Regions from separate parts of the Methylomonas sp. MED-D genome, predicted to be linked through region 3. Evidence: predicted binding sites of a transcription regulator. Region 3 holds the regulator's gene; each other region holds the start of a gene.
The links. The regulator HrcA, encoded in region 3, represses chaperone genes, less so after heat shock. The targets are predictions, from matches to a motif close to TNTTAGCACTCNNNNNNNNNGAGTGCTAANA.
Positions count from the first base shown of each region.

Region 1: a site for HrcA is predicted at 1,678-1,708, ahead of groES (co-chaperone GroES). Genes of this name have one in related genera too.
Region 2: a site for HrcA is predicted at 3,162-3,192, ahead of rpoH (RNA polymerase sigma factor RpoH). Genes of this name have one in related genera too.

Region 1 covers NZ_CP189965.1:584,309-590,180, reverse strand. Annotated here, with positions in the region: gene groL (chaperonin GroEL) at 1-1,230, opposite strand, end outside; gene groES (co-chaperone GroES) at 1,287-1,574, opposite strand; gene ACQE3E_RS02600 (HesA/MoeB/ThiF family protein) at 1,777-2,532, shown strand; gene ACQE3E_RS02595 (hypothetical protein) at 2,579-2,782, opposite strand; gene ACQE3E_RS02590 (cation-transporting P-type ATPase) at 2,903-5,626, shown strand; gene ACQE3E_RS02585 (TetR/AcrR family transcriptional regulator) at 5,597-5,872, opposite strand, start outside.
Region 2 covers NZ_CP189965.1:3,059,865-3,064,614, reverse strand. Annotated here, with positions in the region: gene ACQE3E_RS13665 (addiction module antidote protein) at 1-169, shown strand, start outside; gene ACQE3E_RS13660 (hypothetical protein) at 476-1,291, opposite strand; gene ACQE3E_RS13655 (glutamine--tRNA ligase/YqeY domain fusion protein) at 1,330-2,991, opposite strand; gene rpoH (RNA polymerase sigma factor RpoH) at 3,233-4,084, shown strand; tRNA gene ACQE3E_RS13645 (tRNA-Leu) at 4,220-4,304, shown strand; gene ACQE3E_RS13640 (Arm DNA-binding domain-containing protein) at 4,481-4,750, shown strand, end outside.
Region 3 covers NZ_CP189965.1:1,049,431-1,055,302, reverse strand. Annotated here, with positions in the region: gene dnaJ (molecular chaperone DnaJ) at 1-480, opposite strand, end outside; gene dnaK (molecular chaperone DnaK) at 606-2,534, opposite strand; gene grpE (nucleotide exchange factor GrpE) at 2,606-3,241, opposite strand; gene hrcA (heat-inducible transcriptional repressor HrcA) at 3,293-4,333, opposite strand; gene ACQE3E_RS04635 (NAD(+) kinase) at 4,714-5,601, shown strand; gene recN (DNA repair protein RecN) at 5,603-5,872, shown strand, end outside.

The DNA of each region.
Region 1 (5,872 bases), 470 kb from region 3:
GCCCTCTTCAACCGCGGCGCGGGTTGAATGCAACGCATCCTCCACGCGGGCTTTCTTCTCTTTCATTTCCACTTCGGTCGCGGCGCCGACTTTAATGACCGCTACGCCGCCAGCCAGTTTGGCCAGACGTTCTTGCAGTTTTTCACGATCATAATCGGAAGTCGCTTCGTCGGCTTGCGCGCGAATTTGCGCGACGCGGCCTTTGATTTGGCTTTCGTCACCGGCACCATCGATGATAGTGGTGTTTTCTTTATTGATTTGGACGCGTTTCGCGGTACCCAATTGGCTGATGTCGGCTTTTTCCAGAGACAAACCGACTTCTTCCGAAATCACGACGCCACCGGTCAGAACCGCGATGTCTTCCAGCATGGCTTTACGACGGTCGCCAAAGCCAGGGGCTTTCACTGCCGCGACTTTCACGATACCGCGCATGTTGTTGACCACCAACGTCGCCAAGGCTTCGCCTTCGACGTCTTCGGCGATGATCAGCAAGGAACGGCCTGATTTGGCCACGCCTTCCAGAATCGGCAACATTTCGCGGATGTTGGAGATTTTTTTGTCGTACAACAACACGAAAGGATCGTCCAGTTCGACGCTCATGCTTTCTTGCTTGTTGATGAAGTACGGTGACAAATAACCGCGATCGAATTGCATGCCTTCGACGACATCCAGTTCGTTGTTCAAACCGGTACCTTCCTCGACGGTAATAACGCCTTCCTTACCGACTTTTTCCATCGCTTCGGCGATGATCGCGCCGACGGACTCGTCGGAGTTGGCCGAGATGGTGCCGACTTGTGCAATCGCTTTGCTGTCGCTGCAAGGGATGGCCGCTTTCTCGATTGAAGCAACGGCGGCGGTTACCGCGCTGTCGATACCGCGTTTCAGATCCATCGGATTCATGCCGGCGGCAACCGATTTCAGGCCTTCGTTAACGATGGCTTGCGCCAGTACGGTGGCGGTGGTGGTACCGTCGCCGGCGACGTCGGAGGTTTTGGACGCCACTTCTTTGACCATTTGCGCGCCCATGTTTTCGAATTTGTCTTTCAATTCGATTTCTTTCGCGACTGATACGCCGTCCTTGGTGATGGTCGGGGCACCGAAGCTTTTGTCAAGAACCGCGTTACGGCCTTTAGGACCCAGGGTGACTTTTACCGCGTTGGCCAAAATATTAACGCCCGCAACCATCAATGCACGGGCATCGCCACCAAATTTTACGTCTTTTGCTGCCATTTCTTAATTCCTAAAAATGAGTTTGAAATCAATGTGGTGTGTTAGGCAATCCGGGATTAACCCAGGATACCCATGATGTCTTCTTCGCGCATGACGATGTATTGCTCGCCGTCGACTTTCACTTCGGTACCGGAATATTTACCGAACAGCACCTTATCGCCAACTTTAACCGCCATTGGGCGCACTTGACCGTTATCGAGCGGTTTGCCGGCACCTACCGCCAACACCTCACCCTCGCTCGGTTTTTCGGCCGCGGAACCGGGCAACACGATGCCGCCGGCGGTTTTGGTTTCTTCTTCCACGCGTTTAACGACTACACGGTCATGTAACGGACGAATGTTCATCAAGGTCTCCTCAATATGGATAAAGTTAAAGTTACAAGTTAAGAAACGTTTTAAAACTCAGCCCCGGCGATCCGAAGGACCGGCTTTTAAACCGCATCCGAGTTATTAGCACTCTCTATCGACGAGTGCTAATAATATCCCGCTTTTGCACTCTGTCAAGCTCTTTGGCATCATCTGGTCCTTGCCGACAGCCTTACAAGATATGAACGACGAACAATTACTCCGCTACAGCCGTCAGATCATGCTGCCGCAGGTCGACATCGCCGGCCAACAAAAACTACTGTCCGCCTCGGTGCTGATCGTCGGTGCGGGCGGGCTTGGCTCGCCGGCCGCGATGTATCTGGCCGCCGCCGGCGTCGGCAAACTGGTGGTTTACGACGACGACCAAGTGGACTTGAGCAATTTACAGCGCCAGATCGCTCACGACACCGCCGATATAGGGTTGGATAAAGTGATTTCAACCCGAGCGACCTTGAAAAAGATCAATCCGGGGGTCTCGGTAGAGGCCCACAAGGCAAAACTGGCGGGAGACACTCTGACGCGCGAAGTTGCCGAAGCCGACTTGGTACTGGATTGCAGCGATAACTTTCCGACCCGTTTCGCGATCAACCGCGCCTGCGTAACGGCCTGCAAACCGCTGGTGTCCGGCGCGGCCATCCGTTTCGAAGGTCAAATCAGCGTATTTACACCGGGCCGGGACGACAGTCCGTGTTATAACTGTTTGTACCAAAACGACGGCGAGGAATTGCAAAACTGCGCCAGAAACGGCGTGATAGCGCCAATCACCGGCATCGTTGGCAGCATGCAGGCGCTGGAAGCGATAAAGCTGCTAGTCGGCTGCGGCAAGCCGTTGACGGGCCGATTACTACTATTGGACGGTTTAACGATGGAATGGCATGGCATGCGCCTAAAACGCAACCCGGCTTGCCCAACCTGCGGCAGCGTTTCACACCGATAGTCGCAAAAAAGCCGGGTTGCCCCGGCTTTTTCGATGCGCCTAACACTTATTTGCCGATTTTATGCCTGACCATTTCAATGATTCTGGCAACGTTGTTCAACAACGCCGACTCGCTATCGCCATGCGGCTCGATGTCGCCGAAAGGCTCGCCGTTTTTCATCGTATACATGTAAATAAAGTACCCTAGCGGCGCGAATGCGAACACGGCAATGATCAACATCAGCACCATCAGCTCGATGACTCCACCCATAACTACCTCCGATTGTTTTGTTTTTATTTTTCTAAAATAAGGCCTTAGGCCTCGATTCGGACTATAACCCTATAATTACCGGGGAACAAGCGCAAATTTTCGCCAGCCTCAAGGAAGCCGATGCCCATTAGAAAACGACCCGCCAAAGCCGGTTCACCCTCCGCCGAAAAAACCGTTTGGCACGCCGTCGCCGAAGATCGACTGCTCCGCGAATTGCGCGTCAACATCGGTCAGGGCCTGGCGGCCGAGGAAGTCGAAAAACGCCTAGCCGATTACGGGGCTAACCGATTAACGCCGCGTCGCGGCAAGGGACCGGTCCAGCTATTTTTGTCGCAATTTCACCAACCGTTAGTCTACATCCTATTGCTGTCCGGAGCGGTTACCGCATTCCTGGAAGAATGGGTGGACAGCAGCGTCATCTTCGGTGTGGTAGTGGTCAACGCACTGATCGGCTTTGTTCAGGAATACAACGCGATCCGAGCCATCGACGCCCTGGCGCGCGCGTTAAGCGTTGGCGCCACGGTGTTGCGCGACGGCCAGCGCCGCGCCGTCGCCGCGCCGGAATTAGTACCCGGCGACATCGTCGTGTTGCAGTCCGGCGACAAGGTGCCGGCCGACCTGCGCCTACTACGCATCCGCGATCTGCAAATCGACGAATCGGCCCTGACCGGCGAATCGGTGCCGATCGAAAAACGCCAGATGACGCTGGCCGACGAAACCGCGCTAGCCGACCGCGCTAACATGGCGTATTCGTCAACGCTGGTCACGTTCGGCAGTGGCGTCGGCGTCGTCGTCGAAACCGGCGACCGTACCGAAATTGGCCGAATCAACCGGATGATCGCCAGCGCCACCGAGCTGGATACGCCGCTGACCCAAAAAATGAGTGAATTCAGCCAATGGCTGTTGTGGGTCATCGTCGGCTGCGCGGTGCTGACCTTTGCGGTCGGCGTCTGGCGCGGCGAATCGATGCTGCAGATGTTCATGGCCTCGGTCGCGCTGGCGGTCGGCGCGATACCGGAAGGCTTGCCGGCCGCGATTACGATCACGTTGGCGATCGGCGTATCGCGGATGGCCAAGCGCAACGCCATCGTCCGCAAATTGCCGGCTGTCGAAACCTTGGGCAGCACCACCGTCATCTGTTCCGACAAAACCGGCACGCTGACCCAAAACCAGATGACGGTACAAGCGATATACGCCGGCGGCGATTATTTCCAAGTCGGCGGCTCCGGCTACACGCCGGACGGCGAGTTTCGCCACAACGGCCAAGCGATAGACTACCTAAGCTATCCGACACTAATGGAATGCCTGAAGGCCGGCTTATTGTGCAACGACGCCCGTCTGATCGCCGAATCCAACCACTGGCGCATCGAAGGCGACCCCACCGAAGGCGCGCTGCTGGTGGCCGCACGCAAGGCCGGTCTGCGCCATGCCGCCGTCAGCACCGCCCATCCCCGCCTGGACGCGATCCCGTTCGAATCGCAACACCAATTCATGGCAACGCTGAACCATGACCCGACGACCGACAGCCGGCGGATCTATGTAAAAGGCGCCTTGGAAAGCGTGCTGGCCCGCTGCGACAGCGCATTGGACCCCCATATGCAGCCGGTCGCGCTCAACAAGGAGCGCCTGATTCGCCAACTGGAAGAGATGGCCGAACAGGGCCTGAGGGTATTGGCCTTCGCCCGCCGCGACCATCAAGACGACGCGCTTGCCCACGCCGAAGTCGCCGGCGGCCTCACGCTGATCGGCCTGCAAGCAATGATGGACCCGCCCCGGCCGGAAGCGGTAGCCTCGATTGCCGCCTGCTACCGGGCCGGCATCGCCGTCAAAATGATTACCGGCGACCATCCGGTCACCGCGCTGGCCATCGCCAAGCAACTCGGCATGCGCCAGGCCGAGCGGGTGATCAGTGGCGTTGAGTTGCAACGGCTCGCGCCGGCCGATTACCCTGCAACGCTAGCGACCTGCTCGGTTTATGCCCGCATCGCCCCCGAGCAAAAGCTGGCACTGGTAGAAGCGCTACAATCGGCCGGCCATGTCGTGGCGATGACCGGCGACGGCGTCAACGACGCCCCCGCGCTACGCCAAGCCAATATTGGCGTGGCGATGGGCATGGGCGGCACCGAAGTCGCCAAGGAAGCCGCGGCGATGATTTTGACGGACGACCACTTCGCGACCATCGAAGCCGCGATCGAGGAAGGCCGCGGCGTGTTCGACAATCTGATCAAATTCATCGCCTGGACCCTACCGACCAATCTCGGCGAAGGCTTGGTGATAACGGCCGCAGTGTTTGCCAACGTTGCCCTGCCGATCACGCCGGTGCAAATTTTGTGGATCAACATGACCACCGCCGTGTTGCTGGGCTTGATGCTGGCCTTCGAACCCAAGGAACCCGGCCTGATGCGGCGCAAGCCGCGCAGCCCCGACCAACCGATACTCACCAAGCACTTGGCATTCCGAATTTGCCTGGTCGGGGTGCTGTTGCTGGCCGGCGCGTTCGGTTTGTTCGAGTGGGAATTGAGTCACGGCGAAACGCTCGCCAAGGCCCGCACGGTCGCGGTCAACGTCTTTGTATTCGGCGAATTGTTTTATTTGTTCAATTGCCGCTCGTTGCGCTACTCGATGTTCAAGGTCGGGGTGTTTTCCAACCCCTGGGTGATATTTGGCGTATTAAGCATGATAGGACTGCAACTGCTATTCACTTATTGGCCGACCATGCAAGCCTTGTTCGGCAGCGCGCCGATCGGCAGCGAGGAATGGTTGTTAATCGTCGCGGTCGGCTGGGTTATTTATGCAATGGTGGGGCTCGAAAAATTAATCTGGCGCCGCTTCAACCCAGGCTAAGCTGGCGGCCGACAAGGCCGCCAGCAAGGTTTCCAAGCCGCGTAGCGCGGCTCGCCGCGCGGCCTCGTCATCTGGGCGATTAGGCTCGGCCTGCGCCCGGATGATGGCGCCGTCCACCGCAATCGCCGCCGCCTCGGCCAGACGCCCGCGCATCGGGCCGTCCGGCAGCAAGCGGGCTATGACCCGCTCCATATCCTGTTTATGGTCTCGACAGATCGCCACCACTTCCGGCATCGCCCCGCCTAA
Region 2 (4,750 bases), 2.0 Mb from region 3:
ACACGCACTTAATATTGCCGCTCGCGCCAAAGGTATGAGCGAAGTTGCTAAGCAAGCTGGAGTCACTAGAGCCAGCCTTTACAAATCCTTGGCGGAAGGCGGTAATCCCCGATTTGAAACCATCGCCAAAATTGTCGAAGCATTAGGTTGTAAATTGATTGTCTCCTAGACTCCGTTTGCACAGCTATCCTAAAAGTCCCGACTGCCACCTGGGGCTAATCCGACTGCTTTTGATGTTGTCAGACATGGTGGGTCTCTTTTAAAAGCTTGCGTTAATATTTTTGTAGCTCCGAAAGCGCAAGGTATTCGGATCAACGAACGAGCGGGACGGGTTATTCAACCCGTCCTTAAGCGTTTGATTTACGGCAACGCCTTGTTGAAACGTTGGGGACGGGGTTACAAACCCCGTCCCGCTCAGAGGTATCTTTTTAGCCATCGGAATGGCAACGCCCCGAGATGGTACGCGTTGCGTACCCTACTCGGCTATGTTTTTAGCTCCGAAATTCAAAGCGGTGCCGATTGCTATGCCAGTAAGAATTGTTCCAGTGAGAGAGGTGATCACTGTCCATAAGCCGTTCAGATCTGCGATCTGAGTAAAAATAAAGAAAGCACCCATTCCGGCGAGAGTACAGACTATCTTCAATAGCAACGCAGCCCTCTTCCGAACGTAGACGATCTTTGGGCCGCCAACATAGTTTACGTCGGCTATATCAGATGCCGCAAAAAGGAATATGGCTGTCACAAGGAACATTGCAGAACGTTGCCAAGCCGGACCTTTCTTGGTGCTATCAACGAACTCAACGCTAGAAATCCCGATGACTCGCGCGCGAGGCGAAAAATCCGGTTGTTTTCCCTCCGAGAGGATAGAAATGGTTATGGTTTCTTCAGGATTGAGAAGTACAGGCTTAAAACTCACGGCCGTTTTATCCCAAGTTATTTTTGCTTCAATATCTTTAGGGTATGTTGACGTTACTTCTGCGCGGACAATCGATGAACCTTCAAGCACTCGGAGTTGAAGTGGTGATTCGAAGTCCGTTGTTGGTAGCGGCTTCTTTCCATCATTTACAAGTGTTACGACAGAGAGGATCGGCGATTGAATCTTGATACCGTCCATCAAGACTTCTAGCCCCTTGATAGTACCAGTGGTCTCGGCGGTCAGAGGAACTTGAGAAGCAAGTCGGAAGGAAAGGGACTTTGCATGTAAGTCTGCTTGCCAAAGCCAAATTGGCACTGCAATACCGACAATACTGACGATGAAGGTCAGTGAAGTCCAATTTAGAAAACTTGGCATGAGAGGAATATTCCTAATGCGAATATCTGACACGTCAATCACTTCCCCCAACTATCCCTCAACGTCACCGTCCGGTTAAACACTAATTTCCCAGATTGGCTATCGACGCTGTCGGCGCAGAAATAGCCGGTGCGTTCGAATTGGTAACGGGTATGGGGCGTGGCGTTGGCTAGGCTGGCTTCGACGCGGGCGTCTGTCAAGACTTCCAGCGAGTCGGGGTTGATGCCGTCCAGGAAGTTGTCCAGGGTGTCCGGGTTAGGGTGGCTGAACAGGCGGTCGTAGAGGCGGATTTCCGCCGACAGTGCGTGTTGCTCGGAGACCCAGTGAATCACGCCCTTGACCTTGCGGCCTTCCGGGTTCTTGCCCAGCGTGGCCGGGTCGTAGCTGCAACGCAGTTCGACGACATTGCCGGCGGCGTCTTTAATGACTTCCTCGCATTTGATCACGTAGGAACCGCGCAAGCGCACTTCGCCGCCCGGCACCAGACGTTTGAAGTCTTTCGGCGGGTTTTCCATGAAGTCGTCTTGTTCGATCAATATCACTTTGCCGAACGCCACTTCGCGGCTGCCCATTTCCGGTTTTTGCGGGTGGTTGGCGATTTGGTAAGTCTCGCTCTTGCCGTCTTCCCAGTTAGTGATGACGACGCGCAACGGTCGCAAGACCGCCATCGCCCGCAACGCGTTTTCGTTGAGGTTGTCGCGGATGCAGGTCTCCAGAAAGCTCATTTCGATCCAGGAGTTTTTCTTGGTCACGCCGATGCGCTCGCAGAAATCGCGGATCGCTTCCGGCGGTACGCCGGCGCGGCGCAGGCCGGAGATGGTCGGCATGCGCGGGTCGTCCCAGCCGGTGACGTGTTTTTCGGTGACCAGTTGCAGTAGTTTGCGCTTGCTGACGATGGTGTATTCCAGTTGCAGGCGGGCGAACTCGATTTGCTGCGGATGGCACGGCGTTTTCAGTTCGTCCAACACCCAGTCGTAAAGCGGGCGGTGGTCTTCGAACTCCAGCGTGCAGATCGAGTGGGTGATGCCCTCCAGCATGTCCGACAAACAGTGGGTGTAGTCGTACATCGGATAGATGCACCAGGCGTCGCCAGTGCGGTGGTGATGAGCACGGCGGATGCGGTAAATCGCCGGGTCGCGCATATTAATGTTGGGCGAGGCCATGTCGATCTTGGCGCGCAGCACGTATTGGCCGTCGGCGAATTCGCCGGCGCGCATGCGTTGGAACAGGTCCAGGTTTTCTTCGATAGCGCGGTCGCGGTCCGGGCTAGGCTTACCGGGTTCGGTCAGCGTGCCGCGATCCAGGCGCATTTGTTCCGGCGTGGAACTGTCCACGTAAGCCTGCCCTTGATTTATCAATTGCACCGCATAGTCGTACAAGGTCTCGAAATAATCGGAAGCGTGGTATTTGCCGGCCCATTGGAAGCCCAGCCAAGCCACGTCGCGCTCGATCGATTCCATATATTCGACGCTTTCCTTTTCCGGATTGGTATCGTCGAAACGCAGATTGCAGGTGCCGTTGTTTTCGGCGGCTAGCGTAAAGTTCAAGCAGATCGATTTGGCGTGGCCGATATGCAGATAGCCATTGGGCTCGGGCGGGAAGCGGGTGGCGACCCTGCCGTTGTTTTTAGCGGCGGCCAAATCCTCGGCGATGATGTGGCGGATGAAATTCGAAGAAACGGGGCTATCGGTCGCTGACATGGAGTAGGAAACAGGAAATTGGATAAAGCCGCAAATTTCGCGGGGTTGAACACTGTCGGCCATTTTAACGAGTTTAAACGGTACTCGCAAAGTGGCCGAACCGGTCCGGACGCGGCGAATATTCGCCGAAAATGCTGCTAACTTTTTGACTGAGAAGATTTTTATCAAATTATTAGCACTCTCTGTATTCGAGTGCTAGAATTCTGTCAACACATAAACCATCAACGGAGTCTAGGCTGTTATGAATAACTCTTTGGCTTTGCCGATCAACTTGTCGGTCGGGACATTCGATAATTATTTAAGCGTGATTGCCCGGATGCCCAAATTGAGCGCCGAGCACGAATATGCGTTGGCGGTCCGTTATCGCGACCTCGGCGATCTGGAAGCCGCCAAGGAACTGGTTATGTCCAATTTACGTTTTGTCGCCCACGTTGCGCGCGGTTACGCCGGTTACGGCTTGCCGATGGCGGACATCGTTCAGGAAGGCAATATCGGTTTGATGAAAGCGGTCAAACGTTTCGATCCGGATCTGGGCGTGCGGCTGGTGTCGTTCGCGGTGCATTGGATCAAAGCGGAAATACACGAATACGTGATCAAAAACTGGCGTATCGTTAAGGTGGCTACCACCAAGGCGCAACGTAAATTGTTCTTCAATTTGCGGAAGCTGAAGAAAGACCTGAGCTACCTGAGCCGCGACGATGCCGAGGCGATTGCCGAAAATCTGGATGTCGACGTCAAAACCGTTTACGAGATGGAACGCCGTCTGGACGGGAGAGACGTGGGATTGGAGCCCAGCGACGACGATAGCGACAACTCGCCGGCGCCGATTGCCTATCTGGAGCAGCAGGGCGCCGATCCGGCCTTACTATTGGAGACCAGCGATTGGGAACACCGTAAGGAAGAGTTATTGCTGGACGCGATGGCGGGATTGGACGAGCGCAGCCGCGATATTCTCGCCAGCCGCTGGCTGGTGGAACAAAAAGCCACCTTGCATGATCTGGCCGAGCGCTATCAGGTCTCCGCCGAGCGGATACGTCAGCTCGAACAAAACGCGATGAAAAAACTTAAAGCGGCGGTGATGCTGGAAGCTTAAGGACACGCTAGGGTTTTCAATGCGACAAGGACGCACCGCGCTCTAAGTAGGGCGAGGCGAAAATGAAAACTCTAAACCTCGCAATTAAAAAGAGGTTGCGCGGTAATAAAATTGCAGTATAATGGTTACTTCTGTGCCGGGGTGGTGAAACTGGTAGACGCGCCGGATTCAAAATCCGGTTCCTTCGGGAGTGTCGGTTCGATTCCGACCCTCGGTACCACAGATTTATGCACGCAAGTGCAACGAAGTCCAAAAACCCGCAAGCTGTCTGGCTTAGCGGGTTTTTTATTGTGCAAAGAAGTGCAACGAAATGCAGGGGCATGCAAGCAAAAGTGTGTCCTTCATTGTGTCCTTACCTATAATGGCGCTCGGCGAGGACACAACCGAGGACACACTATGGCGCTTCACCTCAATAAAGACACGGTCTACAGGGCGGCAAAGGCGCGTGATAAAGATTACTTTATCAATGACGGTGGTGGCCTCTATCTGGTGGTCGGCAAAAACGGCACCAAGATCTGGAAGTTCATCTATTCCTTCGAGGGCAAGCGGAAGAAACTTTCATTTGGCGTGTATCCGGATACCACCTTAGAAAACGCCAGACGCAAAGCCGAAGACGCACGCAATAGCCTTGCCAATGGCACCGATCCAAGCGAGACCAGAAAACAA
Region 3 (5,872 bases):
GCTGCCCTTCTTGGCGCCGCTGCCGTTACATTCGCCGCAGGCGACCAGCACCGGCACCTTGACGGTCGCTTCGGTACCGCCGACGGCTTCTTCCAGCGTCAACTCCAGGTTATAACGCAAATCCGCGCCGCGCTGGACGCTGCTGCGCTGCCGTCCGCCACCGCCGCCGAAAATGTCGCCGAACACATCGCCGAAAATGTCGCTAAAGCTTTCCGCCCCGCTGAAACCGCCGCGGCCGCCACCCATCGACGGATCGACGCCTGCATGACCAAACTGATCGTAGGCCGCCCGCTTCTTCGAATCGGACAATATCTCGTAGGCCTCCTTGATTTGCTTGAATTTCTTCTCGGCGTCTTCCGGATTGTCCTTGTTGCGGTCGGGATGATACTTCATCGCCATTTTGCGATAGCTCTTTTTGATCTCGGCTTCGCTGGCGTTACGATCGACTTCCAACAGTTTGTAAAAATCTTCTTTTGCCATAACGTAGAAAACCGCCGGCGTTTACCAGCGGTTATTTAGTGTGTTGAATGAATGGAACGATGAGGGTGATTAACACCTTTCACCCTGACTCTCTCCGTTAACGGCGAGAGGCTCCCCGGTGAGGATTATTTTTTGTCGTCCTTCACTTCCTCGAACTCGGCATCGACCACATTGTGGTCTTCGGCTTGCTGGCCGCTAGCCGCATGGGCTTCGCCGGCAGCGGCGTCCGCTCCGCCTTTTTGGGCGTAAACCCGTTCGGCCAGTTTACCCGAAAGCTCGGTCAGCGCGGCGGTTTTGGCTTCGATAGCGTCCTTGTCGTCGCCTTTCAACACGCCCTGCAAGTCGCTGATGGCCGCTTCGATCGCCGATTTTTCGTCGCCGGTGACTTGGTCGCCCAATTCCTTCAACGACTTTTCGGTCGCGTGGATCATGCCTTCCGCCGAGTTACGCGCAGAAACCAGCTCTTTCAGTTTGCGGTCTTCATCGGCATGCGCTTCGGCGTCCTTGATCATGCGCTCGACTTCGGCATCCGACAAACCGCTGGACGCCTTGATCACAATGGATTGCTTCTTGCCAGTGGCTTTATCCTTGGCCGACACGTTCAGGATACCGTTGGCGTCGATGTCGAACGACACTTCGATTTGCGGAATACCGCGCGGCGCAGGCGGAATGTCCTGCAAATCGAAACGGCCCAGCGATTTGTTGCCTGACGCCATTTCCCGCTCGCCCTGCAACACATGCACGGTGACCGCGGTTTGACTGTCTTCGGCGGTCGAGAATACTTGCGAAGCATTGGTTGGGATCGTGGTGTTTTTCTCGATCAGTTTGGTCATCACCCCGCCCAGGGTTTCGATACCCAACGACAATGGCGTGACGTCCAGCAGCAACACGTCCTTGACGTCGCCGCCCAATACGCCGGCTTGAATCGCCGCACCCAGCGCTACCGCTTCGTCAGGGTTGACGTCTTTGCGCGGCTCTTTGCCGAACAATTCTTTAACGAAGGCCTGCACTTTCGGCATCCGAGTTTGACCACCCACCAAAATCACGTCGTTGATTTTCGAGGTCGAAATGCCGGCATCTTTAATCGCTTGCAAGCAAGGACCTTTGGTGCGCTCGATCAGTTCGTCAACCAGCGATTCCAGTTTGGCGCGGGTCAGTTTGACGTTCAAGTGCTTCGGACCGGACGCATCTGCGGTGATATACGGCAGGTTGATGTCTGTTTGCTCGGCGGAAGACAACTCGATTTTCGCTTTCTCCGCAGATTCTTTTAGACGTTGCAGCGCCAATGGATCGTTGTGCAAATCGATGCCGGTGTCTTTTTTAAATTCCCCGGCCAGGAAATCGATGATGCGCAAGTCGAAGTCTTCACCGCCCAGGAAGGTGTCGCCGTTGGTGGCCAATACTTCGAACTGGTGCTCGCCTTCGATTTCGGCGATTTCGATGATGGAAATATCGAAGGTACCGCCACCCAAGTCGTAGACCGCGATGGTGGTATCGCCTTTCGGTTTGTCCATGCCGAACGCCAACGCCGCCGCGGTTGGCTCGTTGATGATGCGTTTGACGTCCAGACCGGCGATCCGGCCCGCATCTTTAGTCGCTTGGCGTTGCGAATCGTTGAAGTAAGCCGGTACGGTGATGACCGCTTCGGTGACTTCTTCGCCCAGGAAGGCTTCGGCGTCTTTTTTCAACTTCATCAACACGCGGGAAGACACTTCCGGCGGCGCCATTTTTTTACCGTGGCACTCGACCCAAGCGTCGCCGTTGTTGGCTTCCATGATTTTGTAAGGCACCATTTTGATGTCTTTCTGTACCGCGTCTTCTTTGAAACGGCGGCCGATCAAGCGCTTGATCGCGAACAAGGTATTTTCGGGGTTGGTCACCGCCTGACGTTTGGCGGACTGACCGACCAGCACTTCGTTGTCGCCGGTGAAGGCGATGATGGACGGCGTGGTACGCGCGCCTTCACTGTTTTCGATGACCCGCGCGGTGCCGTTTTCCAGGACCGCGACGCAGGAGTTGGTGGTTCCTAGGTCGATTCCGATGATTTTAGCCATTGAGATTCTCCAGACTTGAATTAGGTATTAGTTAAAAAGTTATTGGCGATATGCGGTTGATCGATGAAATTTCAAGCCTGTTCGTCAACTTTCGCGCTGTCGGCGGGTTTGTCCTCGGCCTTGGCCACCACCACCATCGCGGGGCGCAGCAAACGGCCGTTTAAGATGTAGCCTTTTTGAAACACGTTCAAAACCGTATTGGGTTCGGCGCTGACGCTGGGCTGCATCGCCATGGCTTGATGCAACTCGGGATTAAAAGCTTGCCCGGTCGGATCGAGGACTTCGATATTGAATTTGGCGAACACCGATTCGAATTGCTTAATGGTCAGCACGCTGCCTTCGCGCAATTTAGCCACTTCCGGACTATCGCCGGTCGCCGCCTGCACGCCAAGCTCGAGACTGTCCAACACGCTAAGCAATTCCTTGGCGAACTTGGCCAAGCCGTATTTACGCTCGTCGTCCAAATCCTTTTGTACGCGTTTTTTCAGATTTTCCATGTCGGCCTGCACGCGCAAAGCCTTGTCCAGATTCGCGGCGGCTTGTTGTTGGGCTTGCTCCAGTTGTTGCCGCAGGCTTTCGACGCTGACTTCGCCGGCCTCGGTTGCCTCGGCAACAACGTCTTCGCCGGCTTCTTTGGTCTGCTCCAGCACCTCGGCGATCAATTCGGCGTCGGATTGCTGTTCGTGACTCGATTGCTGATGGCTCATTTGGGACTCCGTGGTTCTTAAAATATTAGGTCGGCCTTACGATAAGGGCGATTATTTGGGATTCAAGGCCGCGCCCAATATTTTTGCCGTCACGTCGACGAACGGAATCACTTTTTCATACGCCATCCGGGTTGGGCCGATCACGCCCAACACGCCAACCACCTCGTCGTTGACCGAATAAGGCGCCGTGACCAAGCTGCAATGGTCGAATGCACTATAGCCTGACTCTTCGCCGATAAAAATCTGCACGCCGTCGGCCAACAGGCATTGATCCAGCAAATGGATCACGCCGCGCTTTTGGCTGAACGCCTCGAACAGCTGTTTCAGACGGTCCATGTCGGATAATTCGGAAAAGCCCATCAGATTGGTTTCGCCGCTCAACACGTAATCGTCGTTGGGTTGTTGGGCGAAGGTCAGTTGCGCCATGCTAACCGCGTCTATCATGCCTTGATTGACGCGCTGCTGATCTTGCTCCATCTCCCGCAACACTTGCTCGCGGATCTTGGCCAGACTGAGGCCGGCGTAAACCGAATTCATGTAATTGGCGGCCTGTTGCAGTTCGGCCGGGCTAAATTGACGCTGGGTATGGATGATTTTGTTATGAACTTCCTCGCCATCGGTGACAAAAATCACCAGTACGCGCATGCTGGACATCGGCAGGAATTCGATGTGTCGCAACGTGACCATCTCACGGCGCGGCAGGGTGACGACACCAGCCATATGGGTCATATCCGACAGCAGCCTGGAGGCCTTGCTGAGCACGTCGCCGGTTTTGTCCGCATCGGCCAGCAAACCGCTTTGCAATTGATCCAGATCACTGGACGCCAGCGGCTTGACCGTCAACAGACTATCGACAAACAAACGGTATCCGGCCACGGTCGGCACCCGGCCCGCCGAGGTGTGCGGCGAATGGATCAAGCCCATTTCCTCGAGATCGGCCATGACGTTGCGAATGCTGGCCGGACTGAGCTTAAGCAGCGGATCCTTGGACAATACCCGCGAGCCGACCGGCTGACCGTCTTGTATGTAACGCTCAACCAAGGCCTTCAGCAAATACGCCGATCTTTCGTTTAAATCCGGTCCGCTAGCCACATTGACACCCTAGAAAATTCGTTAGCACTCCAACGTAACGAGTGCCAGAGGGGAAAGCTAACAGGTGCCCGGAGCCTTGTCAATCCGCCTAAAATCCGTGCGAACCCAAGCCTGTCGGGGATCTCGGGCATTCGCAATGCCGGTGGATAGCGCCCGATTTCAGACATTGGCCCGACGCCTACGGGAATGCCTGGTCGCGGCACGGCCATTACCTGGCAACAAATTCAGGGTGTTAACGACACCGAACCGCACGGAATTTGGCCGACGCCGATATTCCGGCCGCGCCGACCGACGTACTCGCGACGCCGAGGGCGAAGCTTCGCTAGTGCCTGCTCGAATTGTTTGTATAATCCCAGGCATTTTTGAATCCCGGCTCAAACATGCCTTCACCCTTTCAACGCATCGGCATCATCGGCAAATTCGGCGATCCGGGTATCGCCGCCACGCTCAGCGAGCTCTACCGCTTTTTGCTGCAGCGCGGTCACTCGGTGGCCACCGATAGCCGAAGCGCCGAGCTAATCGAAGCCGAAGGCGTCGTCGGCATGCACATCAACCGGCTGCCGGAATGCTGCGATCTGCTGATCGCGGTCGGCGGCGACGGCACGTTCCTGACCGCCGCCCGCGCCGCCGCCGATTTCGACACTCCGCTGCTCGGCGTCAACCTCGGCCGACTGGGATTTCTGGTGGACATTTCTCCGGACCAGTTGCTGAGCCGCCTGGCGCAAATCCTCGACGGCCGCTACCAGACCGAACAGCGTCATTTGTTACAGGCCGCCATCATCCGCGACGGCGAACTCATCCATCGCCAGACCGCGGTCAACGAGGTCGTCGTGCATCGTTGGGTCACGCCGAGCATGATCGAAATCGTCACCAGCATCGACGGCGTGTTCCTAAACACCCAGCGTTCCGACGGCCTGATCGTCGCGACACCGACCGGTTCGACCGCCTATGCGCTGTCGGCCGGCGGACCGATTCTGCATCCAACCCTAAATGCGCTGGTACTGGTCCCGCTGAATCCGCACATGCTGTCCAATCGGTCCATCGTCATCGACGACAAAGCCACGATCGAGATCCGTTTCAGCCAGACCAAGCAAATCAACGCCCTGGTCACCTGCGATCATTTAGAAATCCCGGACGTGCGCATTAACGACACGATCGTCATTCGAAAAGCCGACAAACCGATTAACATTCTGCACCCGGAAGACCACGATTTCTTCCACATTCTGCGAAGCAAACTGAACTGGAGCGGCGGTTATTCCGCCAAATGACATGCTGTTGAACCTGAACATTCTCGATCTGGCCGTGGTCGACAAACTGGACCTGGACCTGGAACCCGGTATGTCGGTGCTGACCGGCGAAACCGGGGCCGGCAAATCGATATTGCTGACCGCGCTGGGCTTGGCGTTGGGCGATCGCGCCGATTCCGGCTACGTGCGCCCCGGCAGCAAGCGCGCCGAAATCAACATCGAATTCGATCTATCCAAGGCACCGCTGGTTAGCCAATGGCTGATCGACCACGAATTGGACGACGACGGCCAA